Regions from separate parts of the Paenarthrobacter sp. YIM B13468 genome, predicted to be linked through region 2. Evidence: riboswitches for the same ligand, from Rfam matches in the RefSeq annotation. Region 2 holds a riboswitch; each other region holds the start of a gene.
The links. Region 2 has a riboswitch for cyclic di-AMP ahead of ACFX4T_RS24665 (NlpC/P60 family protein). Riboswitches for the same ligand answer to the same signal wherever they lie in the genome.
Positions count from the first base shown of each region.

Region 1: another riboswitch for cyclic di-AMP. It lies ahead of ACFX4T_RS23115 (M23 family metallopeptidase); the one in region 2 lies ahead of ACFX4T_RS24665 (NlpC/P60 family protein).
Region 3: another riboswitch for cyclic di-AMP. It lies ahead of ACFX4T_RS14285 (hypothetical protein); the one in region 2 lies ahead of ACFX4T_RS24665 (NlpC/P60 family protein).

Region 1 covers NZ_JBHZPI010000031.1:25,133-29,417, forward strand. Annotated here, with positions in the region: gene ACFX4T_RS23100 (DUF3027 domain-containing protein) at 1-15, shown strand, start outside; gene serC (phosphoserine transaminase) at 100-1,230, opposite strand; gene ACFX4T_RS23110 (metal-dependent transcriptional regulator) at 1,534-2,229, shown strand; cyclic di-AMP (ydaO/yuaA leader) riboswitch at 2,419-2,660, shown strand; gene ACFX4T_RS23115 (M23 family metallopeptidase) at 2,665-3,495, shown strand; cyclic di-AMP (ydaO/yuaA leader) riboswitch at 3,634-3,804, shown strand; gene ACFX4T_RS23120 (C40 family peptidase) at 3,866-4,285, shown strand, end outside.
Region 2 covers NZ_JBHZPI010000039.1:9,752-14,036, reverse strand. Annotated here, with positions in the region: gene ACFX4T_RS24670 (FAD-binding protein) at 30-722, shown strand; gene ACFX4T_RS24665 (NlpC/P60 family protein) at 921-1,688, opposite strand; cyclic di-AMP (ydaO/yuaA leader) riboswitch at 1,692-1,884, opposite strand; gene ACFX4T_RS24660 (copper resistance CopC family protein) at 2,035-2,658, opposite strand; gene ACFX4T_RS24655 (NCS2 family permease) at 2,772-4,214, shown strand.
Region 3 covers NZ_JBHZPI010000014.1:38,188-42,472, forward strand. Annotated here, with positions in the region: gene ACFX4T_RS14270 (DUF6480 family protein) at 1-73, shown strand, start outside; gene ACFX4T_RS14275 (ATP-dependent DNA ligase) at 162-1,229, opposite strand; gene ACFX4T_RS14280 (hypothetical protein) at 1,277-1,510, shown strand; cyclic di-AMP (ydaO/yuaA leader) riboswitch at 1,640-1,790, shown strand; gene ACFX4T_RS14285 (hypothetical protein) at 1,793-3,220, shown strand; gene ACFX4T_RS14290 (PucR family transcriptional regulator) at 3,454-4,285, opposite strand, start outside.

The sequences.
Region 1 (4,285 bases), on a different contig from region 2:
CGCCTGGGCGATTAACGGCAGCGGCGCCGTCCGGTAAGAACCGGGACGGCGCCGTTTCCTGCCCTTGCGTGGAATTCCGCGGCAGTTACTTCTTCAGTTTTATTTCTTGAGTTCGCCCACGACGTAGTCGATGCTGGCGAGCAGGGCTGAGACGTCGTCCGGTTCGATAGCGACGAAAGTGGCAATACGAAGCTGGTTTCGCCCAAGCTTGCGGTACGGCTCGGTGTCCACGACGCCGTTGGCACGCAGGATCTTGGCGATTGCCGCAGCATCGATGGAGTCATCGAAGTCGATGGTGGCGATGACGTTGGAGCGGTCCTCAGCCTTCGCGACGAACGGTGTGGCGTACTCGGAAGCCTCGGCCCAGGAGTAGATGCGGCTGGCAGAGTCTGCTGTGCGCTTAGTGGCGAAGTCCAGTCCACCATTGCTGTTGAGCCACTGTACCTGCGCGTCCAAAGTCACAAGCGTGGACAGCGAAGGTGTGTTGTACGTCTGGTTCAGTTTGGAGTTGTCGATAGCGGTCTGCAGGTCCAGGAAGTCCGGAATCCAGCGGTCGCTGGCCTTGATCCGGGCGGCGCGCTCCAACGCCGCGGGGGAGAACAGGCCCAGCCACAGGCCGCCGTCGGAGGCAAAGTTCTTCTGCGGGGCGAAGTAGTAGACATCCGATTCGGCGACGTCCACGTCCAGCCCGCCGGCGGCCGAGGTAGCGTCCACCAGGACGAGCGAACCAGAGTCGGCGCCCTCGACGCGCTTGACGGGGGCTGCAACACCAGTTGATGTCTCGTTCTGGGGCCAGGCATAGACGTCAACGCCAGCCTCCGCCTGGGAGACCGGCCGCGTGCCGGGCTCGGACTTGATGATGGAGGATGCGTCCAGGAAGGGGGCTTTGTTGGTGGCCGCGGCAAACTTGGAACCGAACTCACCGAAGGACAGGTGCTGGGCCTTTTTCTCAACCAGCCCAAAAGCCGCTACATCCCAGAAAGCAGTGGAACCGCCGACGCCGAGGACAACCTCGTAGCCCTCAGGTGCACGGAAGAACTGGCTGAGCCCTTCGCGGACCGAACCCACCAGGTTTTTGACCGGCGCCTGACGGTGGGACGTGCCAAGAATGGTGGTCGATGCGGCAGACAAGGCCTGGACCTGTTCCGGGCGGACCTTGGACGGTCCCGCGCCGAAGCGTCCGTCCTTGGGCAGCAGGTCGGCGGGAATAGTGATGCTGTTGTCGCTCACGTGTGGCTCCAATGGGTATCGGTTAGAGAGGGGGAGGTGGGCAGGTGGCATCGGCTGCCCCTTCGACTCCCTCATTCTGCCTGACCGGACCCACCGTCAGGAATCTGCGGTTGTCATAGTCCGCCACGTGGAATGCCGGAGCACCACAGGCATTGCGGCCAAGGGAAAAATTATCCAGAGTAATTCCAAATAAGCTAGGCTGGGGTTACGTTCCTGAGGTGTCGGTTGGACACCGTCCACCTTGGCTGGGACGCGGTACGGTGGAGATTACGCAAGAAATGCGTTCGAGGAGAGCTGAGCTGGATGACGGATCTGATCGATACCACTGAGATGTATCTTCGGACCATTTTGGAGCTTGAAGAAGAGAACATCGTGGCTCTTCGAGCACGCATTGCGGAGCGTCTGCGGCACTCGGGTCCCACGGTTTCCCAGACCATTGGACGCATGGAGCGCGATGGCCTGGTGATTGTGTCCAACGACCGCCATCTGGAGCTGACCGAAGTTGGGCGCAAGCGGGCAACCGAAGTCATGCGGAAGCACCGCCTTGCCGAGAGGCTCCTGGCGGACGTCATTGGTCTGGACTGGGCGTACGTTCATGACGAAGCATGTCGCTGGGAGCACGTCATGAGTGAACGGGTGGAGCGGCGGCTCTATGAATTGTTGGAACACCCCACCGAGTCACCGTATGGCAACCCCATCCCGGGTTTGGAAGCCCTTGGCGGTCTCGCCAACCAGCCCCTTGCCCGCCTGGACGTGAACCTGCTGCATGCGATGGACGGGTACGCTGCCGATTCCCGTGTAGTGGTCAGCCGGCTTGCTGAACCCATCCAGGTTGAGCCCGAGCTCCTCACCCAGCTCGATGAAGGCGGAATTCGTCCCGGCGCGAGTGTCTCCTTGGAGCGGGTGGGGGAGTACATCTCCGTCCGCGTTCCTGGCATTGAAGGAGCACTGGAGCTGCCTCCCGAGGTAGCTGCGCACGTCTTCGTGGCCGTCAACTGACTCTGACTTTCCCGGACCGCGGGGGTGTCAAACCTCACTTTGGGATGGCTGGCACGCGCGTGACCTGCGGATTTCCGCGACTGATGATATGGGGACACCCACAACACGGTCGTTTGGAAAGATAACGAATTTATTACTGCGGGCTTTAATCGCCTATAGTTATCTACTAGCGCCGATACCAAAGCGTTACCTGATCTGGAGCCGAGCTCTGCCAGCAGATCGGGTGTGTCATCAACTACTGGCAGAGGCGGGGGAACCACAAGCGGCTGCCTAAAGAAGCAGCCTTGGGGTGAAGTCCGCAGCAGAAGTGCCTACTAACGCAAGTCCTTCCGGGGACACCTGTGTGCCGTTTGCGCTTCGTGCGGACCGGGTCTTTGAACTCTCTGACCCGAATCCGACAGCTAACTTCGCAGGCTTTCCAGAGAGGAACAGAGTTTGACATCGCAGAACGTCAGGGGCCGCCGCCGCGCGTCCGGCCCCGCTGCTGAGCTGCGGCCAGCCCGCGCCGCAATGGAGATCCGGCCACGCGACACCCCGCGTCAGGTGCGCCGCCGTAAGAGCCCGTTGCGCCAGGTAGCCGACTTCGCCGCAGCCAGTGGTGTCGGGCAGAAGGCCGGTGTCGCGCTTGCCGCCACCGGACTTGCCCTGACTGTAGGCCTGCCTGCCACAAGCCCCGTCATGGCCACGTCCGAGTCCGGCCAGGCCGAGTCGGCCCTCTCCGTGCCCGGTGGCAGTCAGCCCGAAGTTTCTGCAGCAGCCTCTGCCAAAATCGATTTCAGTCGTGCAGCAGTCGCTACCGCCGCTGACCCGGACGGCAAGCTCAAGCAGTTGTTGAGCGCCCAGTCAGCGGGAAGCATACAGCGCGCCTCCTCACTTGGCACCTTGGGAAGTCCGCTGGACAAGCTGGTCACGGCATCGCCGTTTGGCTACCGTGTCAGCCCCCTTACCGGCGGCACTGGCGACTTCCACCGTGGCCAGGACTTCGTAGCCCAGTGCGGCACCGCTGTTCACGCCGCAGCTGCGGGCAAGGTCACGTTCGCCGGGTGGCATGAGTACGGCGGAGGCAACCGGGTCGTGATTGATCACGGCAACGGCCTTGAGACCACGTATAACCACCTGTCGTCCTTCAATGTCAAGGTGGGGCAGACTGTCAGCCGCGGCGATACCGTCGCGCTGAGCGGCACCACAGGAGCATCTACCGGCTGCCATCTGCACTTCGAGGTCCAGGTAAACGGCGAAGTCGTAGATCCCATGGGCTGGCTGTAAGCAAGTTGATGGTTGTCTATCGCATTCATGACACGCCCCGTGACCTGAATGTGACATTCACGAACATCTGTTGTACCGTCTAAAGCGCATCGGCTTTTTAGGGGGCCGATGCACTTGAGTGGATTGCCTAGCTCTGCCACCACTCAAGGTCCGTTCGCAAAAATCGTCTGGCAGGGGCGGGGGAACCAATTTTGGTCTTCGAGTCAGAAGACCTTGGGGTTAAGTCGCAAAAGCTTCCTTGAAGCGGCGCGGCCGGATGACTCCCATCCGAATCCGACAGCTCACCTCGCAGGCATTGGGAGAGGCTACCTTCGTGTCATCACGCACTACCCCTGCGCGCCATCGCGCCGAATTGGTTCGCACGAACCCGTTGAACACCCTTTCCAAGGCTGTCTCAACCAATGCAGGCACCGTAGGCCGCCAAGCTGCCGTTCTGGCCGCAGCCTCGGGGCTCGTTCTCAGCGTTGGACTCCCGGCCCAGGCCGCTGACACCGACGTCTCCAAGTCAGAATCCTCCAGCACCCAGCAGCTGGTCGCCACCGCAGTTGTTACCGCGGAGCCCACCGCAACGGTTTCCTTCGAAAGCCCCGTTGTGGCTACCAAGGAAGCTCCCAAGGTTCAGCGGGCATCCCAGCGCACGGCAACCGAAGGCCAAGCGAACGGCACCCTCGCTTCCCTGTCCTCCAGCGCCAAGGATGCCGCTTCAAGCGCCGCGGCCTCAGGACTTGCAGCAATTGCTTACACCGGCATCGGCCACCCCTACGTTTGGGGCGGCACTTCCCCCAACGGC
Region 2 (4,285 bases):
GGCACACACGTCAAGGAGGAACCCAAGCAGTGTCACTCACTCCTGATTCCGTCACGGAACGGACTACTACCGTAGTGATCGGCACCGGTCTCTCCGGCTTGGCTGTTGCCAGCGAACTCAGCCGCTATGGCGTAGGTTCCATCGTGCTGGATGGCTTTGGTACTTTATCGGCCACCGGACCAGCGGTGCACACAGGAATGATCCAGCGCTGCGACGTAGCTGACCCCGCGGCAATGCAGGAACGCAACGAAATCCTGCGCCATTTGCGCAACTACGCCGCCAGCCATCACTTGGATGTCCGCACCACCACACGCGCTGTTCGTCTTGACTTCCTCGGTGGCGACTCGTCCTCGCAGCTGGGATACGGACCCGTCGCAAGCCTGAACACGGCCAGTCTGAAGGCTGGGCTGAGCGTCTACGGCCCCCTTGAATCCACCCCGCGGCAATGGGCCGTGCATACAGCCAGCGGAGTTCTCCTGGCCGACCACATCGTGGTGACGCGCTGCGCGCAGAGCCAGCTGCGCCGAATGCTTGCCGACCTGGGAATCGCCATAGGCCAGAACTTCGCGGCCGCCATGCGTGCCGTCGGGATGCACTTGGTGGGCGTAGGGGAACTTATTACGCCCACGCCCAAGGAAGTACTGCGGCAAGCCAAGGCAGTGGGGCAAGCGATCTCATCCAAGGTGGCCCTCCCAGCCGGGCCAGGCATCGCCCTTGCCTAGAACTCCTAGGACTAGAACCTTGGACTAGAACCTTGGACTAGAACCCTTGGCCTGGAATTCTGGCCCGGAACCGGAACGTGGAAATGGTCGAGCCAACCGAAGCCTGTTCCTGAAACGAACAAAAATTAACTCAGAAGGCCGGTACCTCCGAAGACGTGAGTCCTCGAAGGCACCGGCCTTTGAGTTGGAGCGTGAAGCTTAGGCGCCAGCGCGTACGTACGTGATGGGGCCGGTTGCGGTGAGCCAGCTGATCGGGTGGATGCCCGTCTGGTTGCCGTTGATGCCACCGCTGATAGCCTGGCCGTTGCCGATGTAGATGGCTACGTGGCCGGACTGGACGATCATGTCACCGGGCTGGGGGTCGCTGACAACCTTGCCGTAGTTCAGGAACTGCATGGGTGCGAGGTCCCCAACCGGGATGCCTGCGGAGCCGAGGGCCCTTTCCACCATGGCGGTGCAATCCTGCATGATGCCGATCTGGGCATAAGCCGAGGCGACCATGGCAGCGTTGACGCCACCAACAGCCGGAGCTGCAGCGGGAGCAGCCGCAACAGGAGCGGTAGCCGTAGTGGTTGCAGATGCCTGGACGGTGGTCGTTGCCGCGGCCTTCTTAGCAACCGGAGCCGGAGCAACGGGAGCCGGCTTTTCAATGACGGGAGCCGCCACGGAAGCAACCGCGGGGCGCTCGAAGTTAATCGTGGCCGTGGATGCGGCCGTAACAACCTTGGTGGGACCCTCAGTTACGGTCTCGGCGACAGTAGCGGGGCTGGAGTCGCGCTGGACAGGGGTCTCTGCTGCGTGGGCAGCAATGGAGCCCGTCAGGACGAGGCCTGAAGCTGCTGCGATGACAGCGGCCTGGCGACCTGCGCCAGATGCGTTGCTGGCAACAGCCTTGGAGATGGAGATGAACGGATTAGGACGTACGCTGTCCGCCTTACGACGGCCGCGAAGAATGCGTGAAGACATGAAAGAGCCTCTCCCGATGCCTGCGAGGTTAGCTGTCGGATTCGGATGGGAGTCACCCGGCCACTATCCCCCGCTGTGCAGCGGAAGCTTCGTGACTTCACCCCAAGGCGCGCTCTGAAAGCGGGCCAAAATGGGTTCCCCGTCTCTGCCGTAGGTTTGTCTGCGAACGGATTCCGGACTGCGGCAGAGCTAGGCAATCAGGCCGGAAATGCCCATTACGTGGAACAGGCACAGGTACAACCGTACGGGAAGATCACCCCAAAGTCACATTTACGTAACGAGCAGTTCGTTTTTGGCGTGTCGCGGTGACCGTTTCGAGATCTTCGCAAGTATGTAGAAAACCCTGCTATTCCGGGGAATTTTCGCCATCCGGCTCGCTGGGAGCCGCGAGCTTCTTCCGCGCGGTAACGGCGAGGAAGATCACAAGAGCGATCGCCACCACAGCGAGGCCAACGATGCTCCAGGGGAAGGGTTGGGAAGCTGCCGGAGCCGGCTCAGTATTTTCCGTACCGGGAGCGGCTGTGCCCGCCGTCGGAACAACCGCCGAAGCCGAAGGGGAGGCACCTGCTGAGCCGCCCGCCGTCGTCGTGCCTGTCCCGGAAGCTGTGAACTTGAAGGTTCCCTCGATTGGGTGGGAGTCTGAACTGACCACGCGCCACACCACCGTGTATTCGCCGGCAGGAGCACCCGGACGCAGCTTCTGAACAGCCATGTTGTCGATGATTTCCACTGCGCCATCTGCCCAGTTTTCGCCCCCAGCGGTGACAGTCACGCCCGAACCGATGGCAAGTGGCCGGTTGTTGAACGTGATGGATACCGACGCCGGCACTTCAGCCACCCGGGCACCGTTGGCCGGAGTTGTTGATTCGGCGACGTCGTGCGCGGAGGCCGGGGCCGCGCCAAACAGCAACGCGGAAGCGAAAGCGATAGCGGCTACGACGGCCGCCAGAAGCGGGCGGATGGTACGCATGGGGCGGTTTCTCCTAGTGTTGGCTTCCTTACAGACTAGGCGAATCGTTCCAGCAGCCCACATTGGCGGGCATAGGATTTGAGAGCAAACTCCCCCGATCCCCGGAGACCTTCATGCTTAAACAAGGTTCTGCAATCGACCGCTACTTCAAGATCTCCGAGCGCGGGTCCACATACTCGCGGGAAATTCGCGGCGGCTTCGCAACCTTCTTCGCCATGAGCTACATCGTGGTGCTGAACCCGCTGATCCTCTCCGGGGCAGACTCGAGCGGAGCATCACTCGGCTTCACGGCCGTAGCGGCAACCACTGCCTTCGTAGCGGGCATCCTCACCATCCTCATGGGCGCCTGGGCCAAGCACCCCTTCGCCGTGGCAACTGGCCTGGGAGTGAACGCATTCGTCGCCGTGACGGTTGCCTCCCACCCGGGGCTGACATGGCCGGACATGATGGGGCTGGTGGTGCTTTCGGGTCTCACCATGCTCATCTTGGTACTGACTGGATTCCGCACAGCCGTTTTCAGGGCCGTCCCGGAAGCGCTCAAGACGGCGATCGTAGTAGGGATTGGCCTCTTCATCGCCTTGATCGGGCTGGTCAACGCTGGTTTCGTCCGACGCATCCCGGATGCCGCCGGCACCACGGTCCCGCTCGGCCTTGGCGTGGATGGCAAGCTGATGGGCTGGCCAACGTTGGTGTTCGCCGTCGGCCTGGTCCTGACCATCGCGTTGGTGGTGCGAAAGGTCCGCGGGGCAATCCTGATCGGCATCGTGGTGTCCACGGCCCTGGCCGCCATCCTTGAATTCACCCTTCATATTGGTCCCAGCTTCGACGGTAAGAACGTCAACCCGCGCGGTTGGTCACTGGTGGCTCCCAAGCTTTCCGAATGGGGCGCGCCGGACCTCTCCCTGATCGGCAAAGCCAACCCCTTCGGAGCCTTTGAACACCTCGGATTTGTGGCTGCTGCGCTGTTGGCGTTCGTGATCCTCCTCAGCATCTTCTTCGACGCCATGGGCACCATGGTGGGCCTGGCCAACGAGGCAGGAACGGTGGACGAGCACGGCAACATTCCCAATGTGGACCGCGTCCTGCAGGTTGATGCCCTGGGCGCAATCGTCGGTGGCGGTGCCTCCGTTTCGTCCAACCAGATCTTCGTTGAGTCGGGCGCGGGTATTGGCGAGGGTGCCCGCACCGGGCTGGCCTCCATTGTCACGGGCCTGCTCTTCCTGGTGGCCATGTTCTTCACGCCGCTCATTAACCTGGTTCCGTTCGAAGCCGTGGCGCCTGCGCTTGTGGTGGTGGGCTTCATGATGGTGTCCCAGGTTGGCAAGATCGACTGGCAGGACTGGGGCGTTGGCATTCCTGCGTTCCTGACGATCGCCCTGATGCCATTCACGTACTCCATTGCCAACGGCCTCGGCGCAGGCTTCATCTCCTACGTCCTGATCCGCACTTTCCAGGGCCGGGCACGTGAAGTCCACCCCCTGATGTGGGCAGTGGCAGCCGCCTTCCTGCTGTTCTTCGGCATCGGAACTGTGGAGGAGTGGTTGGGCATCAAGTAGCGATGTCCGGCATCTCAGACACCGCAACACGCTGTAGCTGTTTTTTGGAACGCAGGTGGGGTGTGCTTAAA
Region 3 (4,285 bases), on a different contig from region 2:
CGGTGGAGTTCCCCCGGGCGAAACCCCGCCGGCCGAGGGCAGCATGAGCAGCGACCAAGGGCACGAAGAATAGCTCGTCGCCAAGCCGCTATCCCGTCGTTGCTCAACAACGGGGTAGCGGCTCAACAACGTGATAACCGGCAACTGACGGACGCCCCGGGCTATGGCAGCCTTAGAATCTCCCCGAGGTCGTAGTCAGCTGGCTCCTCCAGTTGCGAGTAGGTGCAGCTCTCCGGAGTCCGGTCCGGACGCCATCGACGAAATTGGGTGGTGTGCCGGAACCGGTCGCCTTCCATGTAGTCATAGGCAACCTCGATGACGAGCTCAGGCCGAAGGGGAACAAAGGTGAAGTCCTTGCCGGCGCTCCACCTGCTCTGCGCGCTCGGCATTCGGGAACCTGTAGCTGCGGCATCTCCTTGATCGGCCCATTGCCCCCAAGGATGTTCGCTGAACTCCGTCTGGTATGGCTCAAGTTCGGCCACCAGGCTTTCGCGCTTGGCCATGGGGAATGAGGCCACCACCCCCACGTGCTGCAGCTGACCGGCGTCGTTATACAGCCCAAGCAGCATCGACCCCACAACCTTTCCCGTTTTATGCCAGCGGAATCCAGCCACCACGCAGTCCGCGGTGCGTTCATGCTTGGTTTTGAACATGACACGCTTATTCGGCTGGTACGTCCCCTCGAGCGGTTTGGAAAGTATGCCGTCGAGCCCAGCACCTTCCAGCTGCACGAACCACTCCTGTGCTTGGTCGAGTTCCGTCACCGCCGGCGTTACGTACACAGGCGCCTCAGCTTTGGCCAGCGCCTTCTCCAAGGCGGCCCGACGCTCGGAAAACGGCTTGCCCATGAGGTTCTCGTCTCCCAGCGCGAGGATGTCGAATCCGATGAAGGAGGACGGGGTGCTCCCGGCAAGCATCCGTACACGGCTATCTGCGGGGTGGATGCGCTGCTGAAGGCCTTCGAAGTCGAGCCTGTTCCCAGCTATGAGGACGATTTCGCCGTCGATCACGCATTTGTCCGGAAGATTCTTCTGGAGGGCTTCCACCAGCTCAGGGAAATACCGTGTCATGGGACGTTCGTTGCGGCTGCCCAGGATGATCTCATCCCCGTCTTTGAAAACGATCGTCCTGAACCCGTCCCACTTTGGCTCAAAATGGCCCACATCAGGGATCGAAGGAACGGACTTGGCAAGCATGGGCGAAATGGGCGGCATCACTGGGAGGTCCATACGACTATGTTCTACCTGCCGCCCGCGGCTGAAGCTAGTCTTGGGCCATGGATATCTTGGCCGTTCTAGTGGCAGTGCTGGCAGCACCTGCCCTCGTTGCGGCCCTATGGTTCTGGGTCTCCCGCCAGAACAGCAAGGGGAAAGTACGGCGCGGCGCCACGGGCGGGGTGCTGGGTGTGGCGGACGAAATTTTCCGACCCGAGACCCATTACGCACACCAGGTCCAAAGGATCCAGCACGAGCTGCCAGCCCCGGCTCCGGCCCCGGAGCCTAAGTCCTAACGGACCTTCACGCTGGAAGGCGTCCCGCCCGTTACATTAATGTGACTTTAGTATGGCGCTCATGTACGGTCTAAGAGCGACCCGTATCTCCGCTGGGCCGCTTCCGGGTTGACGCCGAGCTCTGCCGCAAACCGGGATCCGCCAGACTCGCGGCAGAGACGGGGGACCCAGAGTTCCCGGGCCTGATTTTCCATAGGCCCTTGGGGTGAAGCCGCCATGTGCGGCCGGACGGCCTCGTCCGAACCCGACAGCTAACCTCGCAGGCGTTGAGAGGCAACCACCATGTCCCCAACCATGGATCAGCCGCGCCGCGCCCAAATAGCGCGCGAGCGTACCCAGCCAACCGGACGCCGTCGGGCCCAACCCAGCGGATCCTCCACCAGCGCGCCAGCAGAAGGTTTAGAAGGCACGACGCCGGAACCCGCCACTGCTTCCACTCCCACCCCTGTGGCACCCACCACGCGCGCGGCCGCTCGCGCGGCAGAGCGTGCACGGGCAGCCCAGGCAGTTATTTCAACTGAGACAGCTCCCGCTGAAACTGCTCCAACAGAAACAGCACCGGTGGACTCTGCTCCGGCGGATTCTGCTCCGGCGGGTTCTGCTCCCCTGGAGCAGGCAACTGCTGCGATTCCAACTGTTCAGGCGCCCGAACCGGTCGCGTCCGAACCGCCTGCGAATCCCGAGCCGGCCACCGCTGCGATCCCGATCGTTCAGGCGGCCACGCCCGCTGCTGCACCCACCCCCGCCGCGCCGGAACCGGAACCCGCCACCGCTGCCATCCCGGTCGTTCAGTCAAAGAGCCCTGCCGCTGCATCCACCCCCGCCGCGCCGGAACCGGAACCCGCCACCGCTGCGATCCCGATCGTTCAGGCAAAGAGCCCTGCCCAGCTCGCCGCGGCCGCGACCGCCGCTGCTGGTCTCGCAAGCCGGAAAGCCCTTCGCGCCCAGGAAACCGAGAGCGGTACGGCCCATAAACTGGCACCCGCTGCCGAAACTCCAGCAGGCGCCCCTACCTTCGGAGCTTCATCCGTGGGCGGGTCATCACGGGGTGGGTCGTCCTTCAGCCACGAACCACACTCCGTGCTCACCAAGGCGGCCTCGGTCAAAACGATGGGCCAGCGCATGGCAGTTGTGGCTGGAGCCTTGGGCTTGGTATTGACTGTTGGCACCATGAGCCAGGCCTTCGAGCTCCCCTTCTTCGGGCAGGAAACGCCGACGAAGGAAGCCAGTGACGCAAAGACGGGTGGCGACAGCAGGCAGTCAACTTCGGCCGCCCCTGCACCCAGCTCGTCCACCTCCGCCGCGTCCGCTTCGTCGGCCACCAGCGAGGCCGGACTGCCGGCAACTGTTGCAACGCAGTCGTCAGAAGAGGCACCCGCTCAGTCGCCGTCGTCCCTTCCGACTCCGCAGGTTTCACTTGCGGATCCTGTTTGGGTTCCTTCGGCAGTCCCGTCGGCTGTGGTTCCTGTGCCGGGCGTGACCACTCCTGTCCCAACCCAGCCGGCCCCAAGCCCGGTCCCGTCGGACACGGTTACCACCCCACCGGCCACGACCACCCCGACTCCAACGGGGACGCCGGCGCCCACTCCAACACAGACTCCGGCGCCAAAGCCAAAGCCGACCGGCAGCCCCAGCACCACCACACCGTCCACTGATTCACCCTTGGACCTGGACTCCGTACTTGACGGCGCCACAGGGATCTTGAAATGAGCACGCGGCTTCCCAGGACCAGCGCGCACGTCGGATGGCACGGCCGGTACTGCAGCAGCAGCCGCACTGCCACGTTCCGCAGTCGGATGGGCCGCTGGAGCTGCCAGCGGTTGCGCCGAGCCTAAGGACTCACGGCACCAGGAATCACGCGATAGGAATAGCAGCAACAAGATGGGGCAGGCACCTACCAGGGTGTCTGCCCCTTGTGCTCCCTTCCGCACCTGATCCGGGGCCTAGATCCGGGGCCGCGAGGCCCACCTCTGGGCCTTCAGTGCGGCGTGCAACTCGAGCCTGATCCCACCGCTCAACGGATCAGCTCCGATGAGCTGGCGGATGCGGCCGAGGCGGTTGTAGATGCTGCTCCTGTGCAGATGAAGTTTCGCGGCAACGTCCTGCACTGAGCTGTCGTTGTCATAGAGCAGTTCCAACACGGGCAGGAGTTCGCCGTTCTTATCCTGGTCCTCCAAAGTCCTGAAATGAACGGAGCCCGTATCATCCCAGCCGCCCGGCGCCTGAAGACGATCAAAGAGTTGATAAACGCCCACCGCCCGACTCTCCACCAGTTCCCCGAGGGGCGGATCCACGGCGGCGGCCTGTGCTGCCACTTTCGATTGCCTGTAGGCGCCTGCCAGTTGCCGGATAACCTGGAACGGCTCACTGATGCCCAGGATCACCCGGTCCACTTTGCGGCCCGCACGCTTTGCGAGCTCCAATTGATAGTGCACCAGGACCTGGGCGTGATCCGCCCTGCCACCGGATTCGCGGAACAGGACAACGGAATGCGTCTCCGTCCCGGCGCTGAACAGCGCGGCGTTGACACCAATGGTGGACTGCAGCGCTGCTGTTCGGTGCGTTAGCGTCGCGGCGATGGGGTCGACGTCGGTTCCGCCGCCGTCCGCGTCCAGGATGGTCACCAGTTGCCACGGACCGCGGCCTTGGATCTCCTTCCAACCGGCCACCGCTGCCACTGCGTTCGACTCGCCAGTGCAGGCCGCCAGAAACTCCTGCTCCCGCCTCCTGCGAAACTCTGACTCGGCCGTGTTGGAATCGAGCAGCAAACCAGCC